DNA from 2 places in the Micromonospora sp. NPDC049107 genome. Region 1 is predicted to be linked to the other one. Evidence: riboswitches for the same ligand, from Rfam matches in the RefSeq annotation. Region 1 holds a riboswitch; the other holds the start of a gene.

The links. A riboswitch is a leader RNA that binds a small molecule or an ion and turns the genes downstream of it on or off. The one in region 1 is predicted to bind S-adenosylmethionine.
Region 2: linked by a shared signal. The riboswitch ahead of AB0B55_RS10605 (ABC transporter substrate-binding protein) and the one ahead of AB0B55_RS18650 (aminotransferase class V-fold PLP-dependent enzyme) in region 1 are both predicted to bind S-adenosylmethionine.

Annotation. Positions count from the first base shown of each region.
Region 1 is NZ_JBEZEC010000007.1:159,192-162,799, forward strand. It holds gene AB0B55_RS18645 (PrsW family intramembrane metalloprotease) at 30-1,511, opposite strand; SAM riboswitch class IV at 1,535-1,655, shown strand; gene AB0B55_RS18650 (aminotransferase class V-fold PLP-dependent enzyme) at 1,726-2,970, shown strand; gene AB0B55_RS18655 (FUSC family protein) at 2,980-3,608, opposite strand, start outside.
Region 2 is NZ_JBEZEC010000003.1:513,422-517,029, reverse strand. It holds gene AB0B55_RS10610 (amino acid transporter) at 1-1,098, shown strand, start outside; SAM riboswitch class IV at 1,185-1,296, shown strand; gene AB0B55_RS10605 (ABC transporter substrate-binding protein) at 1,704-2,468, shown strand; gene AB0B55_RS10600 (amino acid ABC transporter permease) at 2,500-3,273, shown strand; gene AB0B55_RS10595 (amino acid ABC transporter ATP-binding protein) at 3,270-3,608, shown strand, end outside.

The sequences.
Region 1 (3,608 bases):
GGCCGCGCCGCGAGACCGCCCGCCCGCGCTCAGGCGTTACCGGGCGGCCACGGCGCGGCGGGGCGCAGGCCGTGCCAACCGGGCGGCGGATAGTTGCCGACCGGGGGCGGCGGGGCGAGCACCACCGGAATGGGCACCACCGGCTCGTCGGGCGCGGACACCGATCGCTGCGTGCCGTCCGGAAAGCGCAGGTGGTACTGGCTACCGTCCCAGACACCGACCGGGGCCTGCGGGTCGCGGCCCACGAAGTACGACCGGTACGCGGTGATCGCCTCCAGGAGCTGCCGCTCCTCGACGGCGGTCCGTTCCCGGTCGGACGGCTTACGGTCCAGACCGCGCAGCGTCCCGTCCCGCAGCAGGGCCAGCCGCGTCGCAGCGAGCTGGTACCCGCGCATGGCACGCGCACCGGCGTCGCCGCCGACGCGGCGTGCCCAGCTCCGGGCGGCGTGCCGACGACCCAGGCTGCTCAGGGCGGCCACCTCCGGTGGGCTCAACCAGCCGGCGCGTACGTAGTCCGGCAGCGTCCGTTCGGTGAGCCGCCCTTCCCAGGCGCGCAGCCACACGGCCAGCCCGACCACGCCGAAGAACACCGGCACCATCAGGCCCAGGAAGCCGTACAGCATGATCACGGCCTCGCCGGTGGCCTGGGTGAGCGTCGGCAGCAGGTTCCACGTGCCGTGCAGCATCATCGCGAGCAGCAGGCCGGCGATCGGGGCCAGCACCCGGACCCGCCGGTCGGCGCTCCGGGAGGCCACGCCGAGCCCCACGCCGGTCATCGAGGTGAAGAGGGGATGGGCGAACCCGAACAGGAGGATCCGCACGATGAAGATGGCGATCACCTGTTGGGTGCCGGTCGCCGGGCCGTACCGGTCGGCACCGGCCGCGTAGCCGTACCCGCCCAGGTAGAGGATGTTCTCCACCATGGCGAAGCCGACCGCGGAGAGCCCGCAGTAGACCAGGCCGTCGGTGATCCCGGACCACTCCCGGCGGCGGAACACCAGCAGCAGGATCGGGCCGAGCGCCTTGGTCAACTCCTCAATGAACGGCGCCACCAGTACGCCGGTCAGCGCGTCCGGCAGCCCCCAGTCGGCGAATCGTCCGGCGGCGAACTCGTTGACGTTCAGCGAGGCGGCGGTGGAGACGAACGCCCCCCAGGCGAAGCAGAAGACCAGGTATTTCAGGGGTTCCGGTTCGTACCGGTCGAGCCAGAGGAAGCAGGCGACCAGCACCGGAACCGGCAGGATCGCGGCGCCCACCCCGATGAGCAGCGCGTCGAGGCCGAGCGACTGACCGAGGCGGACGACCATGAAGACCGCGCACGCGGCGATGAGCAGCACCACCCCGGCCAGCACCAGGAACCGCAGCCAGCCGAAGCGGCGCGGCGGCATCCCGGGTGACGTGCCGGCGGGCGGAACCGCGGGCGGGTGCGGCGGCGACGGCAGGGGTGCACCGGGCGGGGTGTCGGCCATGCGGTCAGCGTAGCCATCCCCCGCCGGCTGGTCCGGTCGCATCCACAGCCGCTATGCTGCCGGCAGGTCACGAGCGCCAGCGTCAAGCCCCGGCTTGCTGGCCGGCAACCCTCGTCGAGTTCGCGGTGGGGTGCCCCGGGTGATGACCGGGCCCAGCCCGATCGGCGTGCTGGGCAAGCGCGGACCCCGTCCCGATGCCATACCCGGGGTCCCTGACCCCGGAGGTTCCGGCGTGTCCGTCACCCTCGTACCCTCGCTGCCCAGCCTGCCCGCTCTCGCGTCCCCGCCGTCGGCGGCGCTCGACGTGCTGGGCGTGCCCGGCGAGATCAACCTCGACTACGCGGCCACCGCGCCGTGCGCGCGGGCCGCGGCCGACGCGGTCACCGAACTGCTGCCCTGGTACGCCAGCGTGCACCGGGGCGCGGGAGCGCTGTCGCGGCGCTGCACGCTGGCCTACGAGCGGGCCCGGCAGACCGTCGGCGACTTCCTCGGCGCGGGCGCCGATGACCACGTGGTCTTCACCCGCAACACCACGGACGCGCTCAACCTGCTGGCCCGGTCGTTGCCGGCCGGCACGACGGTGGTCACCTTCGCCGGTGAGCACCACGCGAACCTGCTGCCCTGGCCGCGCGGCTCGGTACGCCTGCCGGTACCCGCCAACCCGGCCGGGGCGGTACGCGATCTCGCCGCCGCGCTGACCGAACTGCGCCGCGACAGCAACCCCGCGCTGCCGGTGCTGGTCGCGGTGACCGGGGCGAGCAACGTGACCGGTGAGCTGTGGCCGGTCGCCGAACTGGCCCGGGTGGCCCACCGGCACGGCGCCCGGATCGTCCTCGACGCGGCGCAGCTCGCCCCGCACGTCCCAGTCGACAGGCGCACGCTCGACGTGGACTACCTGGCCGTCTCCGGCCACAAGCTGTACGCCCCGTTCGGCGCGGGTGTGCTCGTCGGCCGGGCGGACTGGCTGGACGCGGCCCCGCCGTACCTCGCCGGTGGAGGGGCCACCAGCCACGTCGGGCCGGCCACCCACGACGTGACCTGGACGACCGGTCCGGCCCGGCACGAGGGCGGCACCCCCAACCTGCTCGGCGCGGTGGCGCTGGCGGCGGTGTGCGCGGCGTTGACCGACGCCGACCGGGTCGCGCTCGCCGCCCGCGAGCAGGCGTTGCTGGCCCGGCTCCGCGCCGGCCTCGCGGCCCTGCCGCACGTCGTGGAGTTGCGGACCTTCGGCCCGGACGCGCCCCGGGTCGGCATCGTGTCGTTCGTGGTCGCCGGCCAGGACTCGGCCACGGTGGCCGCCCGGCTCGCCGCCGAGCACCACATCGGCGTACGGGACGGGTTGTTCTGCGCCCACCCGCTGGCCCGGCGGCTGCTCGACGAGGCTGCCACGCGTACCGGCCGGAGGGATCTGCCGCCGACCGCGCTGCGTGCCAGCATCGGCCTGGGCAGCACCGCCGCCCAGGTGGACCGACTCCTTGCGGCGCTCGCCGAGCTGGCCTGAGGCGCGTTCTCAGCCGACTGGCGGGGCGGTGGGTGGCTTCGGCGCGTCGCCCGGCTCGGCGGGCTCACCCACCGGCCGCTCCTGGTCCCCGAAGGAGGTGCGGATGCAGCGGTTCGCCTCCTCCTGCTCGATGCCGGAGGCCACCAACAGGTCGCTGGCCGTGGTGCGGATCTGGGCGATCACGACGCTGCCGGAGAAGCCCACCCCCTCCCCGTACGCGCGGCCGGCCTCGCTGACGGCCCGCAGCGACCGCTCCCGCGCCTTCTGCGGCTCCTCCCCCGCCGCGAACTCGTGTTTGAGCAGCCGGACCGACTCGGCGAGGTGGCCGATCGCGTCCGGCATGGGGTCGGGCACCGGCTCGTCGTCCTCGATCAGGGTGACGGACCGGCGGATCAGGGTGCCGGAGTTGCGCATCGCCCGGTCGATCGGGTCGGCCGCCTCCGCGTAGTGGACGAGTTCGTCCCGGCGGTGCCAGCGGGCCGGCGACAGGGTGGCGGTCTCCTTGGCGCCCTCGATCGCCTCGCTCAGGGTGGCCAGCTCGTCCTTGTTGTTGCGCAACCGTTCCAGCGCCCGCTGGATGGTGGCGCGGTCCCCGGAGCGCAGGCCGTCGGCGGTGGCGTCGAGCTGCGCCGCGAGCA
Region 2 (3,608 bases), on a different contig from region 1:
ACCACGGCCGCCGCGACGATGAGCGTCTTCCTGATCACCAGCAGCGTGACCACCACCGTGCTGATCCCGCCCGAGGCCTTCCGGCCGGGCGGGGCCGCCAACGGCCGGGCACTGGCCTACCTGGCCCACCAGCATCTCGGCGGGGTGTTCGGCACCGTCTACGACCTCTCCACCATCGCGATCCTCTGGTTCGCGGGGGCGTCCGCGATGGCCGGGCTGCTCAACCTCGTACCCCGGTATCTGCCCCGCTACGGCATGGCGCCGACGTGGGCTCGCGCGGTCCGGCCGCTGGTCCTGGTGTTCACCGGCGTGGCGTTCCTCATCACGATCATTTTCTCCGCCAGCGTCGACGCGCAGGGCGGCGCGTACGCCACCGGGGTTCTGGTGTTGATCACCTCGGCGGCGACGGCCGTGACGCTCGCGGCGCGGCGGCGGCGTCAGCGCGGTCGCGCGGTCGCGTTCGGGGTCATCACGGTGGCGTTCGTCTACACCACCGTGGCGAACGTGGCAGAGCGGCCCGACGGCGTGAAGATCGCCGCCTGCTTCATCGGCGCGATGATCCTGGTGTCGGCGCTGTCGCGGGTGTCGCGGGCGTTCGAGCTGCGGGTCGACCGCGTCCAGCTCGACGAGCTGGCGAGCGCGATGATCGACGAGCGCTCCGGACGTCGCATCCGCCTGGTCGCGCACGAGCCGGAGCGCCGCGACCTCGCGGAGTACCGCGACAAGCTGGCCCAGACCATGGCGGACAACGACTTCCCCGACGACAGCGACGTGATCTTCGTCGAGGTCCGGGTCACCGATCCGTCGGACTTCGAGACGGGGTTGCTGGTACGCGGCAGCGTGGCGCACGACCGTTTCCCGGTGCTCAGCCTGGCCAGCTCCTCGGTGCCCAACGCGCTGGCCGCGCTGCTGCTGGAGATCCGCGACCGCAGCACGCGCCGCCCCCACATCTACTTCGAGTGGACCGAGGGCGGCCCGGCCCGCAACGTGCTGCGTTACCTGGCGTTCGGGCAGGGCGAGATCGTCTCGGTCACCCGAGAGATCCTGCGCCGCCAGGAGCCGGACCGGACGCGCCGGCCCCACGTGCACGCCGGCTGACCGGCTCGCCGAGCGCGGGTCGCGGCCGGTGAGGGTGGTCATATCGGCTGGACGACCGACCGGTGGCTGCTGCTAGCCTCGGCGCAGGTCATGAGTGCCAGCGCGAAGCCCCGGCTCGCTGGCCGGCAACCCTCCTCCGCGGTGGGGTGCCCCGGGTGAAGACCAGGCACCGGCGGGACGTCGGTGCAAGCGTGGCCTGGCACCCAGGTCAGCACCAAGACCCGGGAGACCGCATGCACATCCTCAGCCCCACGCCACCGGCCGTCCGGCGTACGCCGGCCCTGACCCGGCGCCGCCACGTGGACCTGATGCGAATGCGCAGCGCGGCGTGTACCGCCGCCTAAAGCGCTGACCCCTCCCCACCCCGCCCCACCCTTCTTCGCGTCGATCATGAAGTTGTTGCCCGCCTGACCGGCGTGTCGCGGCAATAACTTCATGATCGACGGGATCGACGCATCCCTTTGGAGTTAGTTATGCGTATTTCTTCTCGTTTTGTTGCTGTTGGGGTTTCTTTGTTGACCGTTGGTTTGCTGGGTGCTTGCTCGGGTGGAGGTGACTCTTCGGGGAGTGGCGGCGGGAACCCGTACGGTCTGGCGCAGCCGGGTGTGCTGCGGGCCGGCACGCTGACCGACGCCCCGCCCAACGTGTACCTCAAGGACGGCAAGTTCACCGGCTTCGACAACGACCTGCTGACCGCCGTGGCCGGCAAGCTCGGCCTGAAGGTGGAGTTCGTCGGCACCGACTTCTCCGCGCTGCTCTCCCAGGTCAACAACCACAAGTTCGACGTCGGCAGCTCCTCGATCACCATCACGGAGGCGCGCAAGAAGACCGTCGACTTCGGCAACGGGTACGACTTCGGCTACTTCGGGCTGGACGTGCCGGCCGGCTCGCCGATCAAGGGATTCGACCAGCTCACCGGCGAGCGTGTCGTGGTGGTGCAGGGCACCGTCCAGGACGACTACGCCACCGGCAAGCAGCTCGACCCGGTCCGCGTGCCGGACTACAACGGCGCGATCAACCAGCTCAAGGCGGGCACGGCCGACGCCTGGATCGCACCGGCCGAGATCGGCGAGAAGTCCGCCGCCGACAGCAACGGCAAGATCACCGTGGCGGCCAAGCAGCTCAGCCCGGCGCCGACCGCGTACGCCGTCGCCAAGGGCAGCGACAAGCTGCGCGAGGCGCTGAACAAGGCCCTCGACGAGGTCATCGCCGACGGCACCTGGAGCCGGTTGCAGGCGCAGTACTACCCGGGCCGGCCGATCCCGGCGGACTTCAAGCCGGGCAGCGGCAAGGCGACAGCCCCGTCCGCGTCCGGGGTCGGCGCAACCGTCGGCGTCCGCGTCGGCCGCCTCCTGAGCGGCCGGCGGTGACGAGCGAGCAGGGCGGCAGGAGAGGCGAACGATGGATCCGTTGAGCACCCTCTGGGAAACGTTCTTCGACGTCGACGCGATGCGCGAGGCGTTGCCCGAGATGCTGACCGTCGGGCTGCCCAACACGCTGATCCTGGCGGTCTCCGCCGCCCTGCTCGGCACGGTGCTGGGTCTGCTGCTGGCCGTGGCCGGCATCTCCCGCAGTCGGTGGCTACGCTGGCCGGCGCGCGTCTACACGGACGTGTTCCGAGGGCTGCCGGCCGCGGCGACGATCCTGCTGATCGGCGTCGGGTTGGCGCCGCTGGGCATGCGGGTCTGGGGACCGGAACCGTACCCGCTGGGCATCCTCGCGCTGTCGCTGATCGCCGCCGCGTACATCGGGGAGATCTTCCGCTCCGGCATCCAGTCGGTGGAGGCCGCCCAACTTGAGGGCGCCCGGGCGCTCGGCTTCTCCTGGGCCGACGCGATGCGGCTGGTGATCATCCCGCAGGGCATCCGGCGGGTGCTGCCCGCCTGGGTCAACCAGCTCATCGCGCTGATCAAGGACTCCAGTCTGGTGTACTTCCTCGGCCTGGTGGCCAGCCAGCGCGAGCTGTTCCGGATCGGGCAGGACTACGCGGCCACCACCGGGAACGAATCCGCGCTGCTGCTGGCGGGCCTGTTCTACCTGGCGTTGACCGTCCCGCTGACCCACCTCGTCAACTGGATCGACCGGCGGCTGCGCCACGGCCGCCCGGCCACCGCGCCGGACGACGAGGACGACGACACGGCGCTGCCCGCCACGACGCAGGGAGACCGGCGATGACCACGACCTCGGTGAGCGTGCAGGCGCGCGACGTCCACCTGGCCTTCGGGCCGAACCGCGTGCTGCGCGGCGTCGACCTGACCGTGCCCCGCGGCGCGACGGCCTGCGTGATCGGACCGTCCGGTTCGGGCAAGTCCACCCTGCTGCGTACGCTCAACCGCCTCATCGAACCCGACCGCGGCGACGTGCTGCTGGACGGACGCAGCGTGCTGCGGGACGACCCGGACGCGCTACGCCAGCGGGTCGGCATGGTGTTCCAGCAGTTCAACCTCTTTCCGCACCTGAGCGTGCTGCGCAACGTCACGCTGGCGCTGCGCCGACTGCGCAAGCTCGGC